One region of the Mesorhizobium sp. P2_H9 genome, then DNA from elsewhere that is predicted to be linked to it. Evidence: predicted binding sites of a transcription regulator. Region 1 holds the regulator's gene; the other holds the start of a gene.
What was found. The regulator HrcA, encoded in region 1, represses chaperone genes, less so after heat shock. The targets are predictions, from matches to a motif close to GTTAGCACTCNCNNNNNGNGAGTGCTAAC.

Region 1 (14,268 bases):
GACCTCCTCGATCGTCAGGCCCGACTTCACCGATTTCGGGGCTTCCTCGAGGATGTCTTCGCCGGGGCGGGCGGCGGCATCGTCGGACTTGATCAGCAGCCAGTTGTCGCGCTTTTCGCCCGCGCGGGGTTTCAATCTGACCAGATGCCAGAGGCCATGCAATTTGTGGCCGTGCAGCTCGAAGCTGATATGGCCTTTCTGCATGGCCTTGGCCGGATCGATCTCGGGCGTCCAGGCGCCCTCGTCCCAGACGATGACCGTGCCGCCGCCATACTCGCCCTTGGGAATGGTTCCTTCGAACGGCGCATAGTCGATCGGATGGTCCTCGACATGCACGGCCAGCCGCTTCTCGTGCGGGTCGAGGCTCGGGCCGCGCGTGACCGCCCAGCTCCACAGCACGCCGTCATGCTCGAGGCGAAGATCGTAGTGCAGTCTTGTCGCGTCATGCTTGTGGATGACGAAGATGCCGCCGGCCTTGCCCTTGCCGCTGCGCGATACCTTGCCGGCCGGCTCGGCGGTCTTCTTGAAATCGCGCTTGGAATGATACTGTTCGAGGCCGGCCATCTCTCCAATCCTCAGGCCGATTTACGCTTGGCGGCGGCGGCTTTCGCCTTCGCACCCTTCGCCGGCGCCTTGGCTTTTGCCGACGCGGAAGCCTTTAAACCGCCATCCGAAGAAAGGCTCTGCTTCAGCGCATCGAACAGATTGACGACGTTGGAGGGTTTTGGCGCGGCCTGCGCCGCCGGCGCCTTCTTGCCGGCTTTCTTGGCGCGGATCAGTTCAAGCAGGGCGTCCTCGTATTTGTCGTCGAATTTCGACGGATCGAAACTGGCCTTCTTCTTGTCGATGATGAGCTCGGCGAGATCGGTCATCTCCTGATCGGTCTTCACCGCCTTGATGTCGCCGAAGACAGTATCCGGCTGGCGCACGGTGTTGTCGTAGCGCAGCGTGGTCAGCACCATGCCCTTGCCCAGCGGCTCGATCACAACAGGACGTTCGCGGCTGTAAAGAACGATGCGGGCGAGCCCCGCCATCTTCTTGCCCGCCATGGCATCGCGAATGACGGCAAAGGCTTCCTCCGACACCTTGTCGGCCGGCGCCACATAGTAGGGCGTGTCGAGATAGATCTGCTGGATCGAGGCTTTGTCGACGAAGCCGTCGAGGCTCATCGTGTGCGAGGATTCGATCTGCACCGCCTCGATCTCGTCTTCTTCGACGTGGACGAAGTCGCCATCGCTGACCTCATAGCCCTTGATCTCGTCGCCGTCGCCCAGCGGCTTGCCGGTTTGGGCGTCGACATAGATGCGTTTGACAATGTTGCCGGTCTTGCGGTTGAGCACCCGGAACGAGACCTTTTCCGTGTGGGTGACGACATTGGTCAGCTCGATGGCGCAGGTGACCAGCGACAGCTTCAGATAGCCTTTCCAGGCTGGACGAGGCGCCATGACAAACTCCCTGCGTGGTGCGTTTGAAGCGAGAACGGGCAAAGCCCAATCCGGTTCCGGCGGCAGGCCTGTCAGGACCATGGCGCCGGCGGGCGTTGCGCAAGGAAATTTCGTGGCTTCGGCGATTGTTGAAACAGAACCGCGCGCAAGCGACATTCAGGCGAAACATATGTGATGCAAAAGTCACATTGGGCGAAATGCCGACGAACTGCACCGAAAGACCCCGAATCAGCCGCATTCCGGCCACGAACCAGGGCCTTTTCGACCAGAGATTAACATCGTGTTCACCGACTATTCACGCATCGACGCTATGATGCCCGTAATTCGGAAGGGACATCCGAAATCGGGACAGGGACCAAAGAAAATGAACTTCTGGCATCACATTGCCGGCTATGCCGCCGCCATCCGCGAATTCGTCGCGCCGAGCTATCGGCCCGAGCGCTATTACATGCGCGGCCCCGGCCCGGCCTGCGCACGTCGCGGCAACTCGCTCGGCGTCAGCGCGCACTGATCATGACGTTCGAGACCCGTCATAACAGCCGGATCTGCAGACCGGGCGCAAACCACCGCGCAACCACCTATCGTGCCGAGCACCCTGTGCTGGCCGACAGACGACGTGCGACAACGCCGAGGCTTTAACGCCGCCGCCGGCAGGCTTAGTGTCCTAGGACATAAGCTGCCGGGTTGCACGTGACCATCGACCATCCCTCAGAAGTCTTCGATGCCAGCCAGCCGTTGATCGTTTTCGACGGCGTCTGCGTTTTGTGCTCCGGCTTCGTGCGCATGGTGGTGAAGCTCGACCGCAAGAACCGCTTCCGCTTCGCCACAGCGCAGTCGCCCTTCGGCGAGGCGCTGTTCCGAAAATACGGGCTGCGTACCGACAGCTACGAGACCAACCTCGTCCTCATCGACGGTGCGGCCTTCATGCGCCTCGAGAGTCTCGTCGCCGTGATGACTGAGCTGGGCTGGCCGTGGCGGGCAGCAAGGGTCTTGCTCCTGCTGCCGCGCCCGCTTCGCAACTGGCTTTACAACCGCATCGCCAGGAACCGCTATGCGCTGTTCGGCGAGAAGGACAGTTGCGAGATCCCGTCGGGCGAGCTGAGGGGACGGTTGATTGGCTAGGATGCGAGCCCTGGGTGAGCCGCGATGAATATTCTTGTCGTCGGTGGCTATGGCATCTTTGGCGGCCGCATCGTCGAATTGCTGGAAAACGAACCACGGCTGACGCTGTATGTCGCCGGGCGCTCGCTTGCCAAGGCCGAGGCCTTTTGCAGGAACCGGCGCCATGCCGTTGCTCACCTCGCTCCCACCCAGTTCGATCGCAATGGCGACCTCGATGCGCAACTGGCGTCGCTGCGGCCCGACATCGTCGTCGACGCCAGCGGTCCGTTCCAGGCCTATGGCGAGGGGCGCTACCGGCTGATCGAGGCCTGCATCGGTAACGGCGTAAACTACCTCGATCTCGCCGACGGTTCGGATTTCGTCGCCGGCGTTTCCGGCTTCGACGTGGCGGCGAAAGTGGCTGGCCTGTTCGTGCTGTCCGGCGTTTCCAGTTTTCCGGTGCTGACGGCAGCGGTGGTGCGCCGCCTGTCGTCAGAGATGACGCGCATCGACAGCATTCGCGGCGGCATTGCGCCGTCGCCCTATGCCGGCGTCGGCGAAAACGTCATCCGCGCCATTGCGGGCTATGCCGGCCAGCCGGTCCAGCTCGTGCGCGACGGCCAGAAGCGCCAAGGCCATCCGCTGACCGAACAGCTTCGCACCACGATCGCGCCTCCCGGCCGTGTACCGCTGCACAACACGCTGTTCTCGCTGGTCGACGTGCCGGACCTGCGGGCGCTGGCAGAACTGTGGCCTGAGGCGAAAACCATCTGGATGGGCGCCGGGCCGGTTCCAGAGCTGCTGCATCGCGCGTTGATCGCGCTGGCGTGGCTGGTGCGCATTGGACTGGTCCGCTCGCTGTCGCCGCTCGCCCCGCTGATGCATCTTGCGACGAACCGGCTGCGCTGGGGTGAGCATCGCGGCGGCATGTTTGTCGCAGTGGAAGGGACGGACCGGTCGGGTGCCGCAGTCAAACGCTTATGGCATCTTTTGGCGGAAGGCGATGACGGGCCGCTGATCCCGGCGATGGCGGTCGAGGCGCTGGTCCGAAAGACGCTGGACGGAGACAGGCCGGCGCCAGGCGCGCGGGCGGCCGTGTACGATTTGGAACTTGAAGACTACGAAGCGCTCTTTGCCAGCAAGACGATTTACACCGGCTTCAGGGACGATACTGCCGACAAGGAAAAGCCGCTCTATGCCGCCTTGCTCGGCGACGCCTGGCAAAGCCTGCCAAGAGAGATCCGCGCCATGCACGACCACGCTATTGCGGCGCAAGGACGCGCCAGCGTCGAGCGCGGGCGCAGCATCCTTAGCCGGCTATCGGCCTGGATGGTCGGCTTTCCCGAGGCGAGCGCCGACACCCCCGTGCGTGTCGATTTCGAAGCCGACAAGGGCGAGGAGACCTGGACGCGGACCTTTGGCGAGCACCGCTTTTCAAGCCGCCAGTTCGAAGGCCGTGGCCGGTCGCAGCGGCTGCTGTGCGAACGTTTCGGGCCGCTGAGTTTCGCCATGGCGCTAGTGGCCGAGGAAGGGCAGCTGTCACTCGTCCTGCGCCGCTGGAGCCTTTTCGGCCTGCCGCTGCCGATGTTTCTGTGCCCGCGCTCGACATCCTACGAGGCCGTGGAAGACGGCCACTTCCGCTTCCATGTCGAGATTTCGCATCCGCTCACCGGCATGATCGTGCGCTACCGTGGTTGGCTGGAGCCGTCCGTCTCGCAAGGCTCCAGACAGCCCCAGGAGACCGTAGTGCTGGGCAATTAGCGCCATCGGCAAGCTTGTGTGCTTGCGCAACGCGCCGCCAGGGACGAAGATTTTTGGAGCGCCTGTCGAAATCGGGCGTGGCCGCGCGACATACGTTCGGCCCGCACCGATGCGGCCCTGTAACCACGGGAGATGACCATGCAGTACCTGCTTCTTATCTATTCCAACGAAGCCGCAATGGCAGCCGCGCCCAAGGATGCGGCCATCCAGATGAGCGCCGCCTATAGCGCCTATACCGAAGCGATGAAGAAGGCCGGCGTGTTCCTGGCCGGGGAACGGTTGAAACCGACGAAGATCGCTACCACCGTGCGGGTGGCCAGCGGCAAGACCAACGTGATCGACGGTCCCTATGCCGACACCAAGGAGCAGCTCGGCGGCTACTATCTGATCGAGGTGGCTGACATGGACGCGGCGATCTCTTGGGCGGCGCGCTGTCCCGGTGCCAGCACCGGCACCATGGAAGTGCGGCCGATCTGGCCGATGGCAGAATACATGCCAGCATACACTGCGTGACAGCCGGTAGACCAGACACTGCACGGGCGGCGGCGGAAGCTGCTGCCCGGCAGAGCTACGGCAAGCTGGTTGCCTATCTCGCCGCGCGCACGCGCGACGTGGCCGGCGCCGAAGACGCGCTGGCCGATGCCTTTGCCGCAGCCCTGGAACGCTGGCCGCAAACCGGGGTGCCCGAAAAGCCTGAGGCCTGGCTGCTGGCGGTGGCGCGGCGGCGCAGCGTCGATGCGGTCAGGCGCCAGCTGACCAGCGAGGCCGGGCGCGATCACCTCAAGCTGATCGCCGAGGAAATGGAGGCGCGCATGACCGACGAAGACCTGCCTGACGAGCGGCTTCGGCTGATGTTTGCCTGCGCACATCCGGCGATCGAGGCTGGCGTGCGGGCGCCGCTGATCCTGCAGACGGTTCTGGGCTTCGACGCCGCAACGATCGCTTCCGCTTTCCTGGTGTCGCCGGCGACGATGAGCCAGCGCCTGGTGCGCGCCAAGTCGCGTATCCGCGAGACCGGCATTCCGTTCCGCGTGCCGGAGCGGGAAGAGCTTGGCGAGCGGCTGGACACGGTGCTGGAGGCGATCTACGCCGCCTTTGCCGAAGGCTGGTCGGACCCCGCCGGCACAGAAACGCGAGGGCGCAACCTTGCCACCGAAGGCATCTGGCTCGGCCGGCTGGTCGCCTCGCTGATGCCTGACGAACCGGAGGCACTGGGGCTGCTGGCGCTGATGCTGTTTGCCGAAGCGCGGCGTGCGGCGCGGCGCAACGCCGCCGGGGACTACGTGCCACTGGCCGAGCAGGATCTTGCGCTGTGGGATGATGCCCTGATCGACGAGGCGGAGGCCTTGCTCAGACACGCCGCCGGCAAAGGCGTCATCGGCCGCTATCAGCTCGAGGCGGCCGTGCAATCCGCCCACACGACTCGGCGGCTGACCGGCCGGACCGACTGGGTGGCGATCCGGGAGCTTTATGATGCCTTGTCGGTAATTGCCGGTTCGCCCGTGGTGTCGATCAACCGCGCGGTGGCGATTGCCGAGGCCGAAGGTGCTGCGGCAGGGCTGGCGGCGCTTTACGTGCTGGGTGACGACAAGCGGCTTGACGACTACCAGCCCTATTGGGCGGCCCGCGCCGGTCTGCTGGCCAGGCTCGGCAACATACCGCAGGCCAGCGAGGCCTATGACCGGGCGATCGGCCTCGAACGCGACCCGGCCGTGCGCCGGTTCCTGCAGGCAAAGCGCGCCGCGCTGAAGAATTGAGCGCCGGGAAACGTCGCTTCGCTGCCAGCAATTCGTTCAGGCCGGCCACATGTCATGCGAGGCGTTCAGCTTCCGCATCACCGGATGCTGGCGCAACCCGGCCCACAGGCGTTCGATGTTCGGCCAGGCGGTTCGAACTTTCTCGACCTCGGGATGCCAGGCGACCAGCATGACGAGATAGATGTCGGCCAGCGAGAGCCGGTCGCCGACCAGCCACTCGCGGTTTTCGAGGGCGGCGTCGACAATGGCAAAGTCGCGATCCATCTCGGCAACCGCCGCCTCCTTGACGGCTTCCACGCCGCCGGGGTCGGCCGTGTAGCGATGCGCGTAGAAGAACCTTAGGGCGGCCGGGTAAATGACCGACGACATGAAGGTCATCCAGCGCAGGAAATCGGCGCGAGCAGGTGAACCGATTGCTGGCGCCAGATCCGCCTCCGGGTGACGCTCGGCAAGCAGGATGCACATGGCCGCCGACTCGGTGATCGAGTTGCCGTCCGGCAAGGTCAGCACCGGAACCTGGTTCAACGGACTGATGTCGAGAAAGGTCGGGTCCGGCGGCTTCGGGACGTCGATCTGGTCGAACGGCACTCCGGCCAGCGCAAGGGCTGCCTCGACGACGAAGCCGCCGCTGTTGGGGCGCGTATAGAGTTTGTACATGAAGTCCTCCGCCGGCCTGCGCAAAGCAGGCCGGCGGCCATTGGACACGCAAGCCGCGTCCCGCTCAAGCGAGCGGCAGCGGCCACGGAGGGTTTTTTCGGCGGTCCAGCGAAACCTACGAGCCAAGCCCTTCAAACAGAATCGTCGACAGATAGCGTTCGGCGAAGGATGGGATGATCACCACCAGGTTCTTGCCCTTGTTCTCCGGTCGCGAGCCGACGACGATGGCTGCCTGCAGGGCGGCGCCCGACGAGATGCCGACCGGCACGCCCTCGAGGCGGGCGACGAGGCGGGCATTGGCGACCGAATCCTCGTTCGAGACCCTGACGATCTCGTCATAGATCGTCGTGTCGAGGATTTTTGGCGCGAAGCCGGCGCCGATGCCCTGGATCTTGTGCGGGCCGGGCTGGCCGCCGGACAGCACTGGCGACGCCTCAGGCTCGACAGCGACGACATGGACCGACGGTTTGCGCTTCTTAAGCACCTGGCCAACGCCGGTGATGGTGCCACCGGTGCCGATGCCGGCGACGAAAATGTCGACCTCGCCATGGGTGTCGTTCCAGATTTCCTCGGCCGTCGTGGTGCGGTGTATCTCCGGATTGGCGGGATTTTCGAACTGCTGCGGGATGACGGCGTCGGGCAGCGTCGCGGCCAGTTCGTCGGCCTTGGCGATGGCGCCCTTCATGCCTTTCGGACCCTCGGTCAGCACCAGTTCGGCGCCGAGCAGCGCCAGCATCTTGCGGCGCTCTACCGACATGGTCTCAGGCATGGTCAATATCAGCTTGTAGCCCTTGGCGGCAGCGGCAAAGGCGAGCGCGATGCCGGTGTTGCCGGAGGTCGGCTCGACCAGCGTGGTCTTGCCGGGCGTAATCCTGCCGGACGCCTCGAGCGCTTCGATCATCGCCACGCCGATGCGGTCCTTGACCGAGGCGATGGGGTTGAAGAATTCGAGCTTGGCCAGAAGATTGGCGACGACGCCCTTTTCCCTGGCGAACTTGTCGAGCCGCACCAGCGGTGTGTCGCCGATCGTCTCTGTGATCGAATTGTAGATGCGGCCGCGACCGGGCACGCGCGCTGAGGTGACGGGCTTGTTCATTGGTTTCGCTCCCAGGATTTCAGGCAAGTGGACTCTAGGCGTCAGGGTATGGCCGGCAAGATAAGCTGTCGACCGGAAATATCCGAGTGGAGCCTGTGCTTAAAGCACCCCGGCATCGGAAAACGGTTTCCTGAAACGAGCCGATTCTGGAATGGCTTGGCCGAAACGCGCCTATTGGCGAGCGGCAATCGCTGCCGCCGCGCCGACCATGAAGCCGGCGGCGGTGCGGTTCAGGGCTTTCAGCGCGCGCGGCGACTTAAGGAACCAGCGCGCCTTTGCCGCCAGCGCCAGATAAGGCACCAGCACCACCAGCAGCACGACGACGGTGAGCGCGACCAGGATGCCGTAGTCGACGAGCGTGATGGTCTTCAGGTCGACGATGGTCGGCGTGATGGCGAGGTAGAAGATCATCGTCTTCGGATTGCCAAGCGTGACGGTGAGGCCGGCGATGAAGCTGGACAGCAGTCCGCCCTTGCCCTTTTTCGCCTCGACCGTTTCGGGTGTGATGCCGCTGGTCCAGAAGCGCCAGCCGAGGAAGGCCAGATAGGCAACGCCGAGCCATTTGATGGCCAGGAAGACCATGCCAAAAGTCTGGGCGACGAAGGCGAGGCCGAGCACCACGGCGGTGAGATAGGTGACGTCGCCGAGCATCAGCCCAAACGACATCGCCAGCGACGAACGAAAGCCGGAGCCGAGCGCCCGCGCCACAAGTGCTGTGACGCCGGGGCCGGGAATGGCGGCGGCGATGCCGAGAGCGGCGCTGTAGGCGAGGAATCCGGTAAGGGTCATGCGACAGCTTTAGCGCAAAGCCGGGTGAGGGTGAATTCCCTCAAGGCCGGATTCGATTGCACCAGTGGGTCAGGAGCCGCCATGGGTGATGCGCCAGATGGTGCCGCTGCCGTCTTCGGTGACGATCAGCGCGCCATCCTTTGCCACCGCCACGCCGACCGGGCGGCCCCAGACCTCGTCGTCGGAGATGACGAAGCCGGTGATGAAATCCTCATACTCGCCGGTCGGCTTGCCGTCCTTGAACCGCAACCTGACCACCTTGTAGCCGGTGCGGATGCCGCGATTCCACGAGCCGTGCAGGGCGACGAAGGCATCGCCCTGATAGTCGGGCGGAAAATTCCCGCCAGTATAGAAGGCGATGTTGAGCGGCGCCGAATGGGCCTGGATCAGCACATCGGGGATGGTGGCCTTGCCGGCGAGGTCGGTGCGTTCGCCCTTGTGGCGCGGATCCTCATTGTTGCCGATATAGTACCAGGGCCAACCGTAGAAGGCACCATCCTTGACGGTGGTTGCGTATTCGAACGGCACATTGTCGCCGAGCGCGTCGCGCTCATTGACCACACACCAGAGCGCGCCGGTGGCCGGCTGCACGGTCATGCCCGAACAATTGCGCAGGCCGGTGGCGACGATGCGGCCATTCTTGCCGTCGGGATCGAAGGCCAGCACATCGGCGCGACCATCCTCGGCGCCCCAGGCCGCACCCAGCGGCATTGACTTGGCCCAGGCGTCGAGGCCGCCCTTGGGCCGCTTGCCCATGCCCTCGGCGACGTTCGAACCGGAGCCGACCGAGAGATAGAGCGTCTTGCCATCAGGCGAGAAGGCGATGTCGCGGGTCCAGTGGTGGCTCGAGGGAATGTTGGCTACGACGGTTTCCGGCTGGCCGGAAGCCTTGAGGTCGCCGTCGCGATAGGCAAAGCGAACGACGCTGTTGCTGTTGGCGACATAGACCCATTGCGGACTGTCTCCCTTGGGATAGAAGGCGATGCCATAGGGCTGGGTGAGGCCGTTGGCGAAGATCGCCTCCTCGGCGGGTTTGGCGCTGCCCTGCGTGAGACGATAGACGCGGATCTGGTTGGCCCTGCTGTCGGCGACGAAGAGGTCGCCATTGGGCGCGACGCGCACGACGCGCGGGCTGGCGATGCCTGAGGCGATCATCTCGGCCGAAAAACCCGGCGGCATCTGCGGCCTGGCGCCTTCCGGCCGGTCCGCCAGGCCGGCGCCATTGGATGCGGATTCGGTAAGGAAGGGCGCCTGCAGATCCTCAGGCAGGATCAGGCGCCGCACGCCCGGCCTGTCGTCCCTCCAGTCGCCAAAGGCGGCTTCGCCTTTCAGCAGCGGCTGATCCGCTTGGGCAAATGCCGCCATGGCGAAAAACAAGGCGGCGGAAATAGCCGTCGGACCGGCAAATCGCATCATGCTGAACTCCATGGCTTCACCTCGACACGGCGAAACGGGTGGGCTCGTCGGTCGTTCCGCATCACACGGGGTGTTGAAGGGATCGAGACTCAGTTTCCGGCGGCGTAGAAATCGTCGTCGAGGCGCTTTTCCAGCTCGACGAGATCGGCCGGCAGCGGCAGGCCCATGGCCCGCATTTCCCTCAGCTTCTCGCGCAGCTGTTCCTGCACCTCATGCTGATCCTCCGGCTGGTTGACCATCTCTTCGAGCAGCAGGCTGATCTGCGCCTTGATCTCTTCGAAAGCCATTGTTTTTCTCCTTGCGCAGCCTTGCCATGAGGCAACTTGATATTCAGGTCAGGCCGACCTCACCTGAATATCAATACACCTCAACGGAGCATGCGCGATATCAGCTGCGCCGTATAGTCGACCATTGGCACGATGCGGGCGTAGTTCAGCCGGGTTGGGCCGATGACGCCGAGCGCGCCGATGACGCGGGCGTCCTTGTCGCGATAGGGCGCGACGACCAGCGACGAACCCGACAGCGAAAACAGCTTGTTTTCCGAGCCGATGAAGATGCGCACGCCGGAGCCTTCTTCGGCGAGGTCGAGCAGCTGGATCAGCCCGTCCTGCGTCTCCATGTCCTCGAACAGATGCCGCAGCAGCTCGATCTCGGCGTGGGCGGTGACATTTTCGAGCAGGTTGGCGCGGCCGCGGACGATGAGCCGCGCCGGCAGGCCGCTGTCGGCGCCGGCCCAGACCGCTAGGCCTTTCTCGACCAGATCCTGCGACAGCGTGTCGAGCGCCGCCTTGGTCTCTTCCTTGACGCGGGCGATCTCGACCCGCGCCTCGGCCAGCGTGCGGCCGCGGATGTGGGCGTTGAGGAAGTTGGAGGCTTCATGCAACTGCGAGACGGTGACGCCGGCGGGCAGGTCGATGACACGGTTTTCGACGTCGCCGTTCTGCGACACCAGCACGGCCAGCGCCTTGGTCGGCTCGAGCTGGATGAATTCGATATGCTTGAGCGCCACTTCGTTCTTGGCGGTCAGCACCAGGCCGGCGCCGCGCGACATGCCGGACAGCATCTGGCTGGCTTCGGTCAGCATGTGTTCCAGCGTCGCGCCCGAGCCGGAGGCGCGCACCTGCGCCTCGATGGTGCGGCGCTCCTCGTCGGAGAGATCGCCCAGTTCCATGAAAGCATCGACGAAAAACCGCAGCCCGGCCTGGGTCGGCAAGCGACCGGCGGAAATGTGCGGAGCGTAGATCAGGCCGAGATGCTCGAGGTCGCTCATCACATTGCGGATGGTGGCCGGCGACAGCGACGATGGCAGGATGCGCGACAGGCTGCGCGAGCCCACAGGTTCGCCGTCCTTCAGATAGGAATCGACGATGCGCCGAAAAATATCGCGCGAGCGCATATCAAGCGACTGCAGCGCGGGCGACAGCAAACTGGGTTCGGCAACTGCCTTGGTCATTCGAGCCAAAAACCTCCGGCTAAAGGATATAGACTTCACCGGCGCCCGCGCAACCCGGTGTCTGTGTCTCAGATCACTCGGTGTCTGTGCCAGATCACCCGGCGCCTGTGTCAGGTCGCCCGGCGCCTGTGTCAGGTCGCCCGGCGCCTGTGTCAGGTCGCCCGGCGCCTGTGTCGGCCATTTTCCTTTGCGCCATGGGCCCCATGCGGTTACAAGCCGGCCACGATTCCGAAAAACATAGGAAAACAGCCTGAATGCGCCCTTCCAAACGCCAATTCGACGAAATGCGCGCCATCTCCTTCGAGCGCGGCGTCTCCAAGCACGCCGAAGGCTCGTGCCTGGTGAAGTTCGGCGACACGCATGTGCTGTGTACGGCGAGCCTTGAGGAGAAGGTGCCGGGCTGGATGCGCAACTCCGGCAAGGGCTGGGTGACGGCCGAATACGGCATGCTGCCACGCTCGACCGGCGAGCGCATGCGCCGCGAGGCGTCCGCCGGCAAGCAAGGCGGCCGCACGCTGGAAATCCAGCGTCTGATCGGCCGCTCTTTGCGCGCCGTGGTCGACCTGCAGGCGCTGGGCGAACAGCAGATCACCGTCGACTGCGATGTCATCCAGGCCGACGGCGGCACCCGCACCGCTTCGATCACCGGCGGCTGGGTGGCGCTCTACGACTGCCTGCGCTGGATGGAAGCCCGGCAGATGGCCAGCGTCGCCAAGGTGCTGAAGGATCATGTCGCGGCGATCTCCTGCGGCATCCATGACGGCCAGCCGGTCATCGACCTCGATTATGTCGAGGATTCCTCGGCCGGTACCGACGCCAATTTCGTCATGACCGGCAAGGGCGGCATCGTCGAGATCCAGGGCACGGCCGAGGGCGAGCCTTTTTCCGAGGATCAGTTCGCGGCGCTGATGGGCTTGGCCAAGAAAGGCATCCAGCGGCTGGTCAGCCTGCAGCAGATGGCTGTGGCGTAACCTTCGGCTTCACGATGACCCCCGCCGCCATCCTGGAATCAGCCCTCTACGTCACCGATCTGGCGGCGGCCGAAGCGTTCTACACCGACATCCTCGGCCTCGATCTGCTCGGCAAGGTCGACGGCAGGCACATTTTCTTCCGCTGCGGTTCCGGCGTGCTGCTGGTCTTCAATGCCGAGGCGACGAAAGTCCCGCCGGCGCCCGATGCGCGGCTGAAGGTGCCGCCGCACGGCACGGTTGGCGACGGCCACCTCTGCTTTGCGGCAAGCGCTGCCGAGATCGCCCGCTGGAAGGCGCATCTCGAGGCGAAAAAGATCGCCATCGAAAGTGAGTTCGAATGGCCGCAAGGCGGCCGCTCGATCTATATTCGCGACCCCTCGGGCAACTCGATCGAATTCGCCGAGCCAAGAATCTGGGGCCTTTGATGCATTCTCTCGATGGCAAGAAGATCGTCGTTGCCAGCCATAATGCCGGCAAATTGCGCGAATTCGCCGATCTGATGGGGCCGTTCGGCTTCGAAGCGAAATCGGCCAAGGACTATGGCCTGCCGGAGCCGGACGAGACCGGCACCACGTTTGAGGAAAACGCCTACATCAAGGCGCTGGCCGCGGCCAAGGCGACCGGCCTGCCGGCGCTGTCGGACGATTCCGGCCTGTGCGTCGATGCGCTCGACGGCGCGCCCGGCGTCTACACCGCCAATTGGGCCGAGACGCCGGATGGTTCGCGCGACTTCGGCATGGCCATGCAGCGCACCGAAGTGGCGCTGCAGGAAGTCGGCGCGGCTCTGCCGGAACAGCGCAAGGGCCGCTTCGTCGCCGTCATTTGCCTGGCCTTTCCCGACGGCGATGCCGAGTACTATCGCGGCGAGGCCGAGGGAACGCTGGTGTGGCCGCCGCGCGGCGAGCTCGGCTTCGGCTACGACCCGGTGTTTTTGCCCAATGGTTTCGACAAGACTTTTGGCGAGATGAGTGCCGAGGAAAAACACGGCTGGAAGCCCGGCCAGCCGACCGCATTGTCGCACCGCGCCCGCGCCTTCCAGAAATTCGCCCAAGCGCGACTTGGTTCGGAATGATTGGGTCCGGCATGACCATGCCCCTCGACCGCAGCCCCGGCTTCGGCGTCTACATCCATTGGCCGTTCTGTGCGGCCAAGTGCCCCTATTGCGACTTCAACAGCCATGTCCGCCACCAGCCCGTCGACCAGGAGCGTTTTGCCCGCGCCTTCGAGACCGAGCTCAAGACCATGCGCGAACGCACCGGACCGCGCGACGTCACCAGCATTTTTCTCGGCGGCGGCACGCCGTCACTGATGAAACCGGAAACGGTGGCGGCGGTGCTGGACGCGGTGGCCAAAAACTGGACGGTGCCCGATGGCATCGAGGTGACGCTGGAAGCCAATCCGTCCTCGGTCGAGGCGGAGCGCTTTCGCGGCTATCGCGCGGCCGGCGTCAACCGGGTGTCGCTCGGCGTGCAGGCGCTGAACGACAAGGATTTGCGTTTTCTCGGCCGCTTGCACAATGTCGATGAGGCGCTGCATGCGATCGGGCTGGCGCGCGAAATCTTTCCGCGGCTGTCGTTCGACCTGATCTATGCGCGGCCCGGCCAGACGCCAGAGGCTTGGGCATTGGAGCTCGAACAGGCGATCGGCCACGCCGCCGACCATCTGTCGCTCTATCAGCTGACGATCGAGGAAGGCACGCCGTTCCACGCGCTGCATGCGGCAAAGAAGTTTGCCATTCCCGACAATGACCACGCCGCCGACCTCTATGCGCTGACGCAGGAAATCACCGCGGCGCACGGGCTGCCGGCCTATGAGATCTCCA
Region 2 (14,268 bases), on a different contig from region 1:
GGAGAACGGCTCGGTTGTCCAGCCGTCGATCTCGAGAACGCCCGGCTCCAGGCTCTGCACGTTGCCGGTCAGGATCTGGCCATTGGCATCGGCGATCAGATAGAGGTTGGCGCCGGGCTGGCGGGAGCGCTGCTCGACCACGCGGACCAGCACCGGCAGGCCGCCGCGCTGATAGGCATGGGCGAGACCGAGCACTTCGTCGTTGATGGTTTCCTGAGTCTGCGCGGTCAGCATGCGCGCCGACAGCGAGGTCATGTAGAAGACCAGCAGCACCGCGCAAAGCGCGAACAGCAGCAGATAAAGCGCCGATAACCGGGCAGCCGTTGTCCTCATGATGGCGGGCATGGACAACGCCATGGGGCTTTAGCCGCCCTTCAGCATATAGCCGGCGCCGCGAATCGTGTGCAGGATCGGCTTGTCGAAGCCCTTTTCGATCTTGCCGCGCAGCCGCGAGATGTGAACATCGATGACATTGGTCTGCGGATCGAAATGATAATCCCAGACATTTTCGAGCAGCATGGTGCGCGTCACCACCTGGCCGGCGTGACGCATCAGATATTCGAGCAGCCGGAACTCGCGCGGTTGCAGCGTGATCTCGGATGCCGCGCGGCGAACCGAATGCGACAGGCGGTCGAGTTCGAGATCGCCGACCCGGTACATGGTTTCGGCTTCCTTGGCGCTGGCGCGACGGTTCAGCACCTCGACGCGGGCGAGCAGCTCGGAGAAGGCATAGGGTTTGGTCAGATAATCGTCGCCACCGGCACGCAGGCCGGTTACGCGGTCGTCGACCTCGCCGAGCGCCGACAGGATCAGCACCGGCGTCGTGTTGCCCCTGGAGCGCAGGCCCGCGATGACCGACAAGCCGTCGCGACGTGGCATCATGCGGTCGATGACCATCACGTCATAGTCGCCGGCATCGGCAAGCGCGAAGCCGGTTTCGCCGTCGCCGGCGACATGCGCCGTGTGCCCGGCCTCGCCAAAGGCTTTCTGCAGGTAGTCGGCCGCCTCGCGATCGTCTTCTATGACGAGAATCTTCATCGAGCCGTTATACGCGATTTCGCTGGAAGATTGAGTGGCCGGCATATGGATTGTGGCCTTCACTGAAAGTTGCCCCAAGACGCTACACACTTTGGGCGACATGCTTCTTTGTCGTGGGCAAAAACCGCTTCGCACTTTTGAGCGACATCATGAGGTAATGCGGCAGCGGGCGATGGGAGGCCCGCTGCCGCCGGAGCGGAACACGATGACTGACTAACGTATTCGGGCTCCATGCTTTCCCATGCGGCGGCTCGGGGGTGTTTGAAACCGCCGCACGGGAAAAGTCGAAACGGCCGGTCAGCCCTTGGCGACAGGCAGCGCGACGAAGCGATTGCTGTCGTCGTGGGTGATCTGCATCAGCACCGCCTTGCGGCCGGACTTGACCGCATCGGCCATCGCCTTGGTGACGTCCTCGGTGCCGTTTACCTCCATCGAATTGACCGAGGTGATGACGTCGCCGGGCTGGATGCCACGATCGGCGGCATCGCTGTCGGGATCGACATCGGTCACCACCAGCCCCTTGCCGTTTTCCGACTTGGTGACGGTGAGTCCGAGATCGGCCAAAGTGTCGGCCTTCGCCGGAGCCGCCGGCTGGTCGGCCGATGCCTGCTTGTCGCTCGACGGCAGCTTGCCGAGATCGATTTTGATCGACTGGCTCTTGCCGTCACGCCACACCGTGACGTCGACCGGCTTGCCGGGCGAATAGGCGCCGATCAAGCGAGCGAGTTCCTTCGGCGAATCGACGTCCTTGCCGTCCACCTGGGTGATGACGTCGCCAGCGGTGATGCCGGCCTTCTTGCCGGGACCGCCGTCCTGGGCGCTGGAAACCAGCGCACCCTTGTCGGACTTCAGACCGAGCGATTCGGCGATGTCGGAAGTGACCGGCTGAATCTCGACGCCGAGCCAGCCGCGTTCGACGCTGCCGCTCTTCATCAAATCCTGCACGACCGTCTTGGCGGTCGAGGCGGGAATGTCGAAGGCGATGCCGACGCTGCCGCCCGAGGGCGAGAAGATCGCGGTGTTGATGCCGACGACCTGGCCGTTAAGGTTGAAGGTCGGGCCACCCGAATTGCCGCGGTTGACCGAGGCGTCGATCTGCAGGAAGTCGTCATAAGGGCCGGCGCCGATATCGCGGCCACGGGCCGAGACGATGCCGGCGGTGACGGTGCCGCCAAGGCCGAACGGATTGCCGACGGCCACCACCCAGTCGCCGACGCGAACCTTGGAATCATCGGCGAAGTCGACATAGGTGAACTTGCCGTCGCCATCGACCTTGAGCACGGCCAGATCGGTGCGCGGGTCGGTGCCGATCAGCTTGGCATCAAGCTCCTTGCCGTCATTCATCACCACGGTGAAGGACGAACCTTCCTCGACGACGTGGTTGTTGGTGACGAGGTAGCCGTCATCGGAGATGAAGAAGCCCGAGCCCTGTGCGACCGGCCGCGGCTGATCGTTGTTGCGGTCGCGGTGGCCGAAGCGGCGGATGCCGTCCTGGCCCTGGCCATTCTGGTCGCCGAAACCGCGGAATTGCCTGAAGAATTGGCGCAGTTGCGGATTGTCGGGAAGATTGTTCATGCCGTCCTGACCGTCGGACTGGTCGGAGCCGTCATCGGCGGCCGGCTCGATCTTGGCCTTGACTTTGACGCTGACGACAGCCGGCGAAACGCGCTCGACGACATCGGCGAAGCCCGGCACCTGCGGCGCCTCGACCCGCACGGCGTCGGCCAGAACGGGAGCGGTTCCGGTGGTGACGGCGCCAAAGCCGATGGCGCCGGCAATGGCCAGCGACGCGGCAGCAGCCATCAAGCGCTTGCGGGTGCGGGAATATGAATTGGGGGCAATATTCATGGGTCTCGTATCCTCTTTCAAGGGATGCTCTTCGATGGGCATCCTCGGGTGAAGAGAAATAGAGTGGCGTACATTACGGCGCCATTTCCGGTGCATGAAACTTTTGTAATGTTGGCAGGCGCCGGCCGCTGTCAGTCGCGGCGCAGAATACTATCCAGCGCCGCCTGTTCCTCGATGCTCAACGCCTTGGTTGCCAGCGATCGGCGCGAGCGCGCGGTCAGCACGATGAAGATCCCGCCGACCAACAGCAGGACGACAGGCGTACCCCACAGCAAGGCATTGCGCATGCTGAAGCGCGGCTTCAGCAGCACGAACTCGCCATAGCGCGAGACGATATAGTCCATCACCTGCTGGTCGGTGTCGCCAGCGACGAGGCGCTGGCGCACCAGGATGCGCAGGTCACGCGCCAGGTCGGCATCGGATTCGTCGATCGACTGGTTCTGGCAGACCATGCAGCGCAGGCCTTCGGACAGCAAGCGCGCCCTCGCCTCCAGAGCCGGATCTGCGAGAACCTCATCCGGCTTGACCGCCTGGGCGACGCCGGCAAACAGCAGCGCCAACAACAGGACAAGCGAGGCCAGCGAAAGTCGGGCTGTCATGGCAGGCTCGCCGATGCCGCAAGCTTGCGGCGGCGCAAGGGCGCGCCGACACGCAGCCGGCGGTCGAGCAGCGACATCGCCGCGCCTGCCATCATCACCAGGCCGCCGCCCCAGATCAGCGTCACCAGCGGTTTCCACCACAGGCGCACGACGACGGAGCCGTCGGTGCCCTCGTCGCCAAGCGACAGATAGAGCTGGCTGAACCAGATCGTCTTGATGCCGGACTCGGTCGTCGTCATCTGACGCACCGGGTAGAAGCGCTTGGCCGAGGTGATTTCGGCCGCGCTGACGCCGTCGGCGCCGAGCAGCACGAAGCGGCCGCGATCCTCGCTGTAATTGGATCCTCGCGCCGGATAGAGCCCTTCGAAGCGCAGCGTGTGGCCCGACAATTCGACGGTTTCGCCGGCATGCATCGACAGGATCTTCTCGGTGCCGAAGCACAGCGTGCCGACGATGCCGAGCGTCGTCAGCCCGAGCCCGAGATGGGCGAGCGTGGTGCCGAAGACCGAGCGCGGCAGGCCGGCGAAGCGCCGCAGCATGATGCCGGGCGCGACACTGCTAAAGCCGGATTTGACGGCGAGATCGGTGAGCGCGCCGCAGATCAGCCAGAAGGCAAGGCCGGCGCCAAGGGCGGCGAACACCGACGCGCCATCGATGAACAGCCCCGTCACCAGCACGGCCAGAAAGGCCGCGGCGAAAGCCGCCATCAGGCGCTGGGCGACGGCGAGAATATCACCGCGCTTCCAGGCGAGCAGCGGCCCGAAGGGAACCATGACCAGCAGCGGCACCATCAGCGGACCGAAGGTCAGATTGAAGAACGGAGCGCCGACCGAGATCTTGTCGGCCGAAAGGGCTTCGACGGCCAGCGGATAGAGCGTGCCGATCAGCACGGTTGCCGCGGCCGTGGTCAGGAACAGATTGTTGAGGACGAGTGCGCCTTCCCGCGAGATCGGATGGAAGAGGCCGCCGGCCGTCAGCCGCGAGGCGCGAAAGGCAAACAGTGCCAGCGAGCCGCCGATGAACAGTGTCAGGATGCAAAGGATGAAGACGCCACGTGTCGGATCGGTGGCGAAGGCGTGGACGGAGGTCAGCACGCCGGAGCGCACCAGGAAGGTGCCGAGCAGCGACAGCGAGAAGGTCAGGATCGCCAGCAGCAGCGTCCAGATCTTCAGCGCCGAGCGCTTTTCCATGACGATCGCCGAGTGCAGCAGCGCCGTGCCCGCCAGCCACGGCATGAAGGAGGCGTTCTCGACCGGATCCCAGAACCAGAAACCGCCCCAGCCGAGTTCGTAATAGGCCCAGTAGGATCCCATGGCGATGCCGCCGGTCAGGAACATCCAGGCGACCAGTGTCCATGGCCGCACCCAGCGCGCCCATGACGCGTCGATGCGACCCTCGATGAGGGCGGCGACCGAGAAGGAGAAGCAGATCGAGAAGCCGACATAGCCGAGATAGAGCAACGGCGGATGGATGGCGAGGCCGAGATCCTGCAGGATCGGGTTGAGATCGCGGCCCTCGATGGGCGCCGGATTGAGCCTGATGAACGGATTGGACGTGGTCAGGATGAACAGGAAGAAGGTGGCGCCGATCGCGCCTTGCACGGCCAGCACGTTGGCCCGCAGCGATGCCGGAAGATTGGAACCGAATACGGCGACCAGCGCGCCGAAGAAGGTCAGGATCAGCACCCAGAGCAGCATCGAGCCTTCATGGTTGCCCCAGGTGCCGGTGATCTTGTAGATCAGCGGCTGTAGCGAATGCGAGTTTTCCCACACACTCGCCACCGAAAAATCGGAGCTTGCATAGGCTGTCGCCAGTGCGGCGAAGGACAGCGCGGTCAGGGCAAAGCCGGTCACCGCCGCCGGACCGCCGACAGCCATCATCTTCTGGTTGTCGGTGCGGGCGCCAAACAGCGGCACCAGCGTCTGCACCAGCGACAGCGCGAACGCGAGAACCAGCGCGAAATGCCCGGTTTCAACCATGATGGTTTTCGCTATTCACTTTTGCTCTCCTGCCACACGCCCTTGGCCTTGAGGCCGTCGGCCACTTCCTTGGGCATGTAGTTTTCGTCGTGCTTGGCCAGCACGCTGTCGGCGACAAAGGTGCCGTCCGGGCCGAAGGCGCCTTCGGTGATGACGCCCTGCTCTTCGCGGAACAGGTCGGGCAGGATTCCGGTATAGGTGACCTTGACCGATTTCTGCTTGTCGGTGACGGAAAAGGCGACGGTTGCGCCCTGGCCACGCTCGATCGTGCCCTTTTCGACGAGGCCGCCGAGCCTGATGCGCTGTCCCGGCTGCAGGCTGGCAGTGGTCAGATCGGCGGGCATGTAGAAATAGGAGGCCTTCTGGCCGAGCGCATAGAAGGTGAGACCGGTGGCGGCACCGAGAAACGCCAGCCCACCGGCGATCACCGACAGTCGTTTCTGTTTGCGCGTCATGGTCTACTCCGTCGCCGTCACGCCGAGCGAAGCGGCAAAGGCGGTGAATTTCTTCGCTTCATCACTGTCCGCCCCAAACACGGCGATACCGCGATTGAGCGCATCGCGTGCCTGGTCGGCCTTGCCCAGCACGACATAGGAACGAACGAGCTTCATCCATCCTTCCGCGTCGCGCGGATTTTGCTTCAGTTTCTCGTCGAGGCCGGCGACCATGGTGTTGATCATCGCCTCCCTGTCCTGCGGTGACATCGACGAGGCCGCATCGACATCCGCAGCGTCAGGGCCCTTCGCCGGCTGTCCGGACGCCACGGCACGATTGCCGGATTCCACCAGGGCCTGCTGCACCGCGCCGCGCCATGGCGAGTCCGGCGGCAGCGTGGCGAGCATGGTTTGCCAGGCCGCAATGGCCTTGTCGGTCTGGCCTTCCTGCGCCAGCGCCATGGCCAGATAGAAGGACGCCTTCGGATTTGCCGGATCGAGCTTCAGCGCCGCCTCGAAAGCGGTTTGAGCATCCGCCGAGACGATGCCGCCGGCGGCGTTGGCGATCGCCTCGCCGAGGCCGGCCTGACGGGCAGCGCTGTCGCCATCGAGGCGAATGGCATTGCGATAGGCTGTCACTGCATCGGCAAATCGCTGCAGGCGCAGATAGACCGGGGCCAGCACGTCCCAGCCGCGGCCATCCCCAGGGTTGGCGGCAAGGTGGGCTTCGGCGCGCGCCACCAGTTCGTCGACCGAGCTATCGGCGGGGTTCTTGGCCAGCCGCTCGCTGAGTGGCTGCGACGGCAGATCAGGCGAGCCTAGCTGGCTGTAAAGGCCCCAGCTGACCAGGGGAACCACCAATACGGCAGCGGTTGCGACCAGACGTGTTGCCCTTGACGGCTGCCGTGTCACCGCCTTGTCGGCCGGGCCGGCACTGTCCAGGCGAAGGATGCGGCGGGCGATTTCGGCGCGCGCCTCTTCGGCTTCCGCCGGCTGGATCAGGCCGCGCGCCGCATCGCGGTCAAGCTCGGCCAATTGGTCGCGATAGACTTCCAGGTCGTGATCGCTGCTGGTCGAAGCACCCTTGGCGCCGCCGGCCAGCGGCAGCAGCACCGCCAGGCTTGCGCCCAGCGTGAGGATTGCGGCTATGACCCAGAACAGCATGTCTCATCCAATAGCGGCAGCGCCCTGCCCTGCCAACACAGGCGTCCTGCGACGCTTTGACGACAGGCGCGCCGCATGTCCTTGATCGATATCAACCGGACCGAGTCAGTATCCGGCCCGATCTTTGTTTTATGCATGTCGTTGTCCCAAAACCGCTGCGCGCCTTTGGGCGACATGCATTGATCAAGTCAGCGGCGTCCAGCTGCCATCGGCGTTGCGGCAGGCGGTTCCGCGCGCGGTGGCGCCGGCGGTGCCGGTAAAGACGGTGTGGGTGTACTGGCGGCAGTCCTGCGAACCGACGCGATAGGGCTGGGCGGCGACGACTTCGCCGTAATGGGCGGTCCGGTCGCTCTTCCACGTCACCTTCTGGCCGCTCGCCGTATATTCAAGCGCCTTGTATTCCGCCTCCAGCGCGCTGCGCTTTTCGGCGTCGCTGAGACCTGAGCCGATCGATCCGCCAACTAGGCCGCCGGCCATGGCCGAGATGATCGTCGCCGTGACCTTGGCGCCGGACGGAGGGTTCGTCGCTGGCGGCTCGGTGACCGTGATGTCCGGGCCACTGCCCTTGCCCAGCGTCCCGCAGCCCGAAAGGGCCACCAGTGCGGAAAGGAGCGCGACGCGAATCTTCATGCCAACAACCGGTTTTCTTGAGTTATGCCTGCTGTGGATGAGCCGGGGGCCGCGTCATCGGAAAGCTGATGTGGCCATAGTATTGATATTTGTCGGAAATTTGGCTGCACGCAGCCGCTTGGAAAAGTATCACTGAAGGCTCCGCAATCGAACCACCGCCTTCAACCCGCCCATGACGGAGCGTTCCAGCGCCAGAACGCCTCCATACTCGTTGACGAGGTCGGCGACAATGGCAAGTCCCAACCCCGTCCCCGGCTTTGTCTCGTCGAGGCGCCGGCCACGCTTCAGCGCCTCGCGCGCTTTGTCTTCGGGAATGCCCGGACCGTCATCGTCGATATCGATCTCGAACAGGTTTGCCGCGCCGTCCTTGCCGACAACCGGCCTGACGGTGATAGCGACGGCGCTCTTTGCCCATTTCATTGCGTTTTCGAGCAGATTGCCGAGCAACTCCTCCAGATCCTCGCGCTCGCCGGCAAAGACGATGTCGGAGGCCGGCAAGGACAGCGAGAGGCTGGTCTGCGGGTTGAGCTTCTGCAGCACCCGCACCATGCGCTGGACCAGCGGCGCCACCGGCGTGCGGTAGACGACGCTGTCGCGCTGCGCGGCGACACGGGCCCGCTGCAGATAGTGGTCGACCTGCTTTTGCATCGAGGCTGCCTGCTCGGCGATGAGTTGGCCCTTGGCGCCGCCGAGTGCCCGGCCCTCATTGATGAGCACCGCCAGCGGCGTCTTCAGCGAATGGGCAAGATTGCCGACCTGCGTGCGCGAGCGCTCGACGATGCGCTTGTTGTTCTCGATCAGCGCATTGGTTTCGTTGGCGAGCGGTTCGATCTCGGCCGGGAAGCGGCCGTCGAGCCTTTGCGCGGTTCCTTCGCGCACCATTGCGAGCGCGTTGCGGACCCGGCGCAATGGCTGCAGGCCAAGCAGGATGGCGATGGCGTTGATGGCGATCATGCCGACGCCGAACAGGGAGAGATAGGTCAACAGACGGCGCTGGAAGCTGCCGATCTCCTGTTCAAGCTCGCTCTGGTTGCCCATGACGCGGAAGCGCGCCGCACGGTTTTTCGAATCGAGGACGAATTCGCTCTCGAACACTTCCACCGCCTCGCCCTTGATGCCTTCGCTCGCATAGCTGCGCTGGAAGCTGGCATTGAAGGGGACTTCGGCGATGCTTGGCGACGGGATGGTCTTGGTCATCGAGGACGAATGCAGGTCGCCATGAACGCCCTCCGAGGCCGGTTCCACCGACCAGTACCAGCCTGAATTCGGTTCCGAGAAACGGAGATCGCCAAGGTCGGGGGCGCCGGTCAGCTGCCCGCCTTCGGAGACACCGACGGAGCCGATCAGGTTGAACAGATGCGCCGAAAGCAGGCTGTCGAAACCACGCTCGCTGGCCTGGCGATAGAGCGTGGTGATGAGGGTGAAGATGACGACAAGCGTCAGGATCGCCCAGACCGTGGAAAAGGCGATGACGCGAAACGCCAGCGAACGCGGCCAGAACCGCACTGAAAGCGCTTTTGAGGCGGCCAGCTTTGTAGGAAGAGGTTCCGCCTTACGCCTCCGGTTCGCGCATGCGATAGCCCATGCCACGCACGGTTTCGATCATGTCGATGCCCATTTTCTTGCGAAGCCGGCCCACGAAAACCTCGATAGTGTTGGAATCGCGGTCGAAATCCTGGTCGTAGAGATGCTCGACCAGCTCGGTGCGCGAGACCACCTCGCCCATGTGATGCATCAGATAGGCAAGCAGGCGGAACTCGTGCGAGGTCAGCTTCAGCGGCACGCCGTTGACGTCGGCCTTGGAAGCCTTGGTGTCGAGGCGCAGCGGCCCGCAGGTCAATTCGGATGAGGCATGGCCGGCGGCGCGCCGGATCAGCGCCCTGACCCTGGCCAACACCTCTTCGATATGGAACGGCTTGGTGACGTAGTCGTCGGCGCCGGCGTCGATGCCGGAGACCTTGTCGCTCCAGCGATCGCGCGCCGTCAGGATCAGTACCGGCATCTTGCGGCCGCCGCGACGCCAGCGCTCGACGACGCTGATGCCGTCCATCTGCGGCAGGCCGATGTCGAGCACGACGGCATCATAGGGTTCGGTGTCGCCGAGAAAATGCCCTTCCTCGCCGTCAAAGGCGCGGTCGACGACATAACCGGCGTCGACCAGCGCATCCGATATCTGCCGGTTGAGATCCTTGTCATCTTCGACCACGAGTACGCGCATGCGGGGATCGATACCTGTTGAAGAGTTGGCCTGTTGAAGCGTCGGGCTCAGATATAGGCCGATTCCAGCAGCCTGGGAAACGGAGGCCAGTAGGATGGAAGATCGGGTCAGTTCTGCGGAACGATGATTTCGGAACGGCGCGGGCGCTGTCCGTCCTTGCCCGGGACAAGCACGACGATGACGCAGACCGGCTGGCCGCCGCGCGTCGACTGCGACGCCTTGGCCAGCGTGCCACCGCTCTGCTCGGCAACCTGCTGGCCGATCGCGTAGCAGTCGGACGCGGCCAATACGATCGGCTGGACCTGCGCGGGCATGGCGACCTGCATCGCGGTCGCCTGCGACGCAAACAGTCCGGCCGCGCAAAGCGCCAGTGTCGCGGTTCGGAGATGGGAGCGAAGCGTTGTCATGGTCAGCGTTGTAACGCATCGGTGCTGAACGTGAAATGAACGGTGAAGGCTACTGAAAACATGCCCGCCACACCCCTTGCAACTCGAGACATTCAACCTGAGATTTCACCGCCCAACCCGGTGAAACCGGCGTAAGTCCAGTCTAGACTCCGTTTCACCGATATTGAAAGCGCTCAGGCGTCTTCCCGCGTGATGGCGCGAAAGCGCAGCAGCCCATGATGGACGGCAAGATCCTCGTCATAACGGGCCTCGGCGAACTCCAGCGACAGCCGTGTCTGGCCACGCGGGCCGATGACCAGCGCCGCGTCGGCGAGGCGCGCCTTGATGCGGTCCATGATGGCAAGCGTCTCGGCTTCGCCATGGGCCTTTGACCAGACATGCAGTGTCACCAGCTGATCGGCGTTGTTATCGGCGCCAGTGTCCCAATCAAAAGCGCTGGTCAGGCCGCAGGTCACGTAGGGAAAGGCGACGTTGTCGGTTGCCTGCTCAAGCAGGCCGGCGCCAGCCAACAGCGCCGACAGCGGCGCATCGCTTTTCAATCTCTGGAACAAGGCCTGCTGCAAATCGCCGGGCGCCGTCATTCGTCAATCCCCTCGCCCTTCGCAGTTGAACAGGCTGCGCACCCGTCAACGCTTTCTCGTTCCAGCCTAACCGCGCTGATGTTCCGGCGCTAGATCACCCCGGTCGTCATGTGCGGCCCTTGGCGGCAGCGGCGCCCCTTACGGCCAAGCTGGTTTTTATTTGGTATGCAAGGTGTTTGAAAAACGGTGCTATGACGGCGCCTGGTCTTCTCCAAAACAGTCGAGGTCATTTTCGTGCGCGAGCCATCGGTGCTGCCTGTCTTCGGAAGACTCGGGGTCAAGGCGCCGGTCGTGATTGCCGCGCCGACCGCGTCGAAGGGACTGGAGAAGACGATGACCAGCCTGCGGGCGGCCCTGTCTGCACATGGTGGCCTGGTTTTGAAGCTGTCCGTGGTGGTCTGGACAGTCGTTGTACTGGCGGCGGTGTTCTTCATCACCAAGGCCTGACGCCAGCGACGTCGGTCGCTCGAACGTGGCAATCAAAGGACGTCAGCATGGCAAACCGCTACGCACTGCGCATGGAGCAGCCTGGCAGCTGGACCATTTTCGATATTTTCACCGGCCAGCCCGTCGAGCTCAAGCACCAGGTGATGGTCGGCATGGACATGCGTGACGCCGAGGCGACGGTCGACCGGCTGAATAGCCGAGACGTCAAGCGGCGGGCGAAAGCAGACCGCGGGACCTGATCGTAACCCGGGCGGATTACCGCGGAAGGGTGCGCATCGGCTGAATGTTCTACAGACAGGGGATTGCCGTGAGACCGAGCCTGAAACAGAAGGTCCTGGACGTCTGCGACCGCAAGATCGCGGAGAAAGGCGCCGGCGTCAGCCTGTCGTTCTATGCGTTCTTTGCAAACAGGAATGACGACCCCGAACTTCTCATGGAAGCTGCGGAATGGTGGATCAGAACCCACCGGCTCGACCATTTTGAAAGGGCCGTGAAGATACGGGCCATGGTCGAGGAGATGGACGCCGGCTGATCCTAGATTTCATACACGTCGTTATCCCAAAAAAGCTGCGCAGTTTTGGGCGACGTGCATTAGCCGAAATCAGCCGCGGTCAGCACATACATGCTCCTGCGGGTGCGGGCATAGGCGTTCCTGGCAATGTCGTGGATGGAGCTGGACGCCGTGTCGAAGGCCGCCAGATAGGTGGCCTCGGAGGTCGCCGTCCCCGATGGCGCCTTCGAGATGGCATCGGCGGTGACAGAGAAGGAAATCTGAAACATGCCGTCATGGCCGACAAAGCGGATACGCTTGCCCGCCTCGTCATAGCTGCGGCTTCGGTTGGGGAATGTAAGGCTCATGATTTTACTCCCTTTGGCGCGGCGACGGCTTTCTTGACTGCCGCCCGCTTCTTCTTCGGCGTCGGGTTCAAGGCTTCCGCCACCCGGTCGGCCTCTTCCTTGGCCAGCCGCAATTCGCGCAGCCTGGCCGTCTTGATGACGCGGAGCCTCGCCTCGGACATATATTCGGCAGTCGCCTTGCTGCGCTCGGCGGTTTTCTTCTGCTTGTCGACGAAGCGTGCCTCAGCTTTTTCCATGATCGTTTGAGCGACTTCAGCCATGGACGAAATCTCCTTTTTGACGCGAGAATGTGAAAATGCGTTTCCCCGCTAAAATAGGCACTCGAAAGCGAAATTTCAATTTTCGGATTATTTTGCGATCTTCGAATTCCCGGAATTGAACCGGTCGAATAATACTACCCAATATTTCTGCCGTCCCGCGATTAATTTTTGGCACTCCTATCTATCGAGTGCCAACGGGCCTATATGGAGGCAGCGGCCGCCTATGCCGGCCCCAGAAAGAAGTCCCCATGAAATTTCGGCCACTCCACGACCGCGTCGTCATCAGGCGCGCGGAAAGCGACACCAAATCCAAGGGCGGCATCATCATCCCCGACAATGCCAAGGAAAAGCCGCAGGAAGGCGAAGTGATCGCCGTTGGGCCGGGCGCACGCGACGAAAGCGGTGCGCTGATTGCGCTCGACGTCAAGGCCGGCGACTTCATCCTGTTCGGCAAATGGTCCGGAACCGAGGTCAAGATCGATGGCGAGGACCTTCTGATCATGAAGGAAGCCGACATTATGGGCATCATCGACAAGAGCGAGACCATCGACAAGACCGTGGCGACCAAGAAAGCCGCCTGACGACGCTGTCCATGCCTTGCTGCTCTCCAAACGAACTGGATGAAAAATCATGTCTGCCAAGGAAATCAAATTCTCCACCGATGCCCGTGACCGCATGCTGCGCGGCGTCGAGATCCTCAACAATGCCGTCAAGGTGACGCTCGGTCCCAAGGGTCGCAACGTCATCATCGACAAGGCCTATGGCGCCCCGCGCATCACCAAGGACGGCGTCACCGTTGCCAAGGAAATCGAACTTGCCGACAAGTTCGAGAACATGGGCGCGCAGATGGTGCGCGAAGTGGCCTCGAAGACCAACGACCTCGCCGGTGACGGCACCACCACCGCCACGGTGCTGGCCGCTTCGATCCTGCGCGAAGGCGCCAAGTTCGTTGCCGCCGGCATGAACCCGATGGACCTCAAGCGCGGCATCGACCTTGCCGTGACCGCCGTGGTCAAGGAAATCCAGGCGCGTGCCAAGAAGGTCAAGTCGTCGGCAGAGATCGCGCAGGTCGGCACGATCGCCGCCAATGGCGACGCCACCGTCGGCGCCATGATCGCCAAGGCGATGGACAAGGTCGGCAATGACGGTGTCATCACCGTCGAGGAAGCCAAGACCGCCGACACCGAGCTCGACGTCGTCGAGGGTATGCAGTTCGACCGCGGTTATCTCTCGCCCTACTTCGTCACCAATGCCGAGAAGATGCGCGTCGAGCTAGAGGATCCCTACGTCCTCATCCATGAAAAGAAGCTCGGCAATCTGCAGGCGCTGCTGCCGATCCTCGAAGCAGTCGTGCAAAGCGGCAAGCCGCTGCTGATCATCTCCGAGGACGTCGAAGGCGAAGCGCTGGCGACTTTGGTCGTCAACAAGCTGCGCGGCGGCCTCAAGGTTGCGGCCGTCAAGGCGCCGGGCTTCGGCGATCGCCGCAAGGCGATGCTGGAAGACATTGCCGTGCTAACCGCCGGCCAGATGATTTCCGAGGATCTCGGCATCAAGCTGGAAAACATCACCATCGACATGCTCGGCCGCGCCAAGCGCGTGCTGATCGAGAAGGACACGACGACGATCATCGACGGCGCCGGCCCGAAGGCGACCATCCAGGCGCGCGTCTCGCAGATCAAAGGGCAGATCGAGGAAACCACCTCGGACTACGACAAGGAAAAGCTGCAGGAGCGTCTCGCCAAGCTGTCGGGCGGCGTTGCCGTCATCCGTGTCGGCGGCGTCACCGAGTCGGAAGTCAAGGAAAA

Region 2: AC1DXN_RS01265 (co-chaperone GroES) is a predicted target of HrcA. The motif match lies at 12,631-12,659, and genes of this name have one in related genera.

The regions. Positions count from the first base shown of each region.
Region 1 is NZ_JBFUFX010000021.1:41,695-55,962, reverse strand. Features, by position in the region: gene ligD (DNA ligase D) at 1-564, opposite strand, end outside; gene ku (non-homologous end joining protein Ku) at 576-1,445, opposite strand; gene AC1DXN_RS29360 (hypothetical protein) at 1,444-1,620, shown strand; gene AC1DXN_RS29355 (hypothetical protein) at 1,810-1,956, shown strand; gene AC1DXN_RS29350 (thiol-disulfide oxidoreductase DCC family protein) at 2,136-2,567, shown strand; gene AC1DXN_RS29345 (DUF4166 domain-containing protein) at 2,592-4,307, shown strand; gene AC1DXN_RS29340 (YciI family protein) at 4,446-4,820, shown strand; gene AC1DXN_RS29335 (RNA polymerase sigma factor) at 4,817-6,064, shown strand; gene AC1DXN_RS29330 (glutathione S-transferase family protein) at 6,101-6,721, opposite strand; gene cysK (cysteine synthase A) at 6,837-7,817, opposite strand; gene AC1DXN_RS29320 (LysE family translocator) at 7,989-8,606, opposite strand; gene AC1DXN_RS29315 (PQQ-dependent sugar dehydrogenase) at 8,676-10,022, opposite strand; gene AC1DXN_RS29310 (hypothetical protein) at 10,112-10,309, opposite strand; gene hrcA (heat-inducible transcriptional repressor HrcA) at 10,390-11,475, opposite strand; gene rph (ribonuclease PH) at 11,730-12,446, shown strand; gene AC1DXN_RS29295 (VOC family protein) at 12,461-12,871, shown strand; gene rdgB (RdgB/HAM1 family non-canonical purine NTP pyrophosphatase) at 12,871-13,518, shown strand; gene hemW (radical SAM family heme chaperone HemW) at 13,530-14,268, shown strand, end outside.
Region 2 is NZ_JBFUFX010000001.1:229,771-244,038, forward strand. Features, by position in the region: gene AC1DXN_RS01180 (sensor histidine kinase) at 1-357, opposite strand, end outside; gene AC1DXN_RS01185 (response regulator transcription factor) at 364-1,038, opposite strand; gene AC1DXN_RS01190 (Do family serine endopeptidase) at 1,336-2,886, opposite strand; gene AC1DXN_RS01195 (cytochrome c-type biogenesis protein) at 3,018-3,485, opposite strand; gene AC1DXN_RS01200 (heme lyase CcmF/NrfE family subunit) at 3,482-5,464, opposite strand; gene ccmE (cytochrome c maturation protein CcmE) at 5,476-5,919, opposite strand; gene ccmI (c-type cytochrome biogenesis protein CcmI) at 5,923-7,062, opposite strand; gene AC1DXN_RS01215 (hypothetical protein) at 7,246-7,692, opposite strand; gene AC1DXN_RS01220 (ATP-binding protein) at 7,822-9,198, opposite strand; gene AC1DXN_RS01225 (response regulator transcription factor) at 9,245-9,910, opposite strand; gene AC1DXN_RS01230 (hypothetical protein) at 10,018-10,317, opposite strand; gene AC1DXN_RS01235 (DUF3168 domain-containing protein) at 10,491-10,898, opposite strand; gene AC1DXN_RS01240 (hypothetical protein) at 11,148-11,345, shown strand; gene AC1DXN_RS01245 (hypothetical protein) at 11,393-11,584, shown strand; gene AC1DXN_RS01250 (DUF6500 family protein) at 11,653-11,877, shown strand; gene AC1DXN_RS01255 (DUF1488 family protein) at 11,937-12,203, opposite strand; gene AC1DXN_RS01260 (hypothetical protein) at 12,200-12,463, opposite strand; gene AC1DXN_RS01265 (co-chaperone GroES) at 12,712-13,044, shown strand; gene groL (chaperonin GroEL) at 13,094-14,268, shown strand, end outside.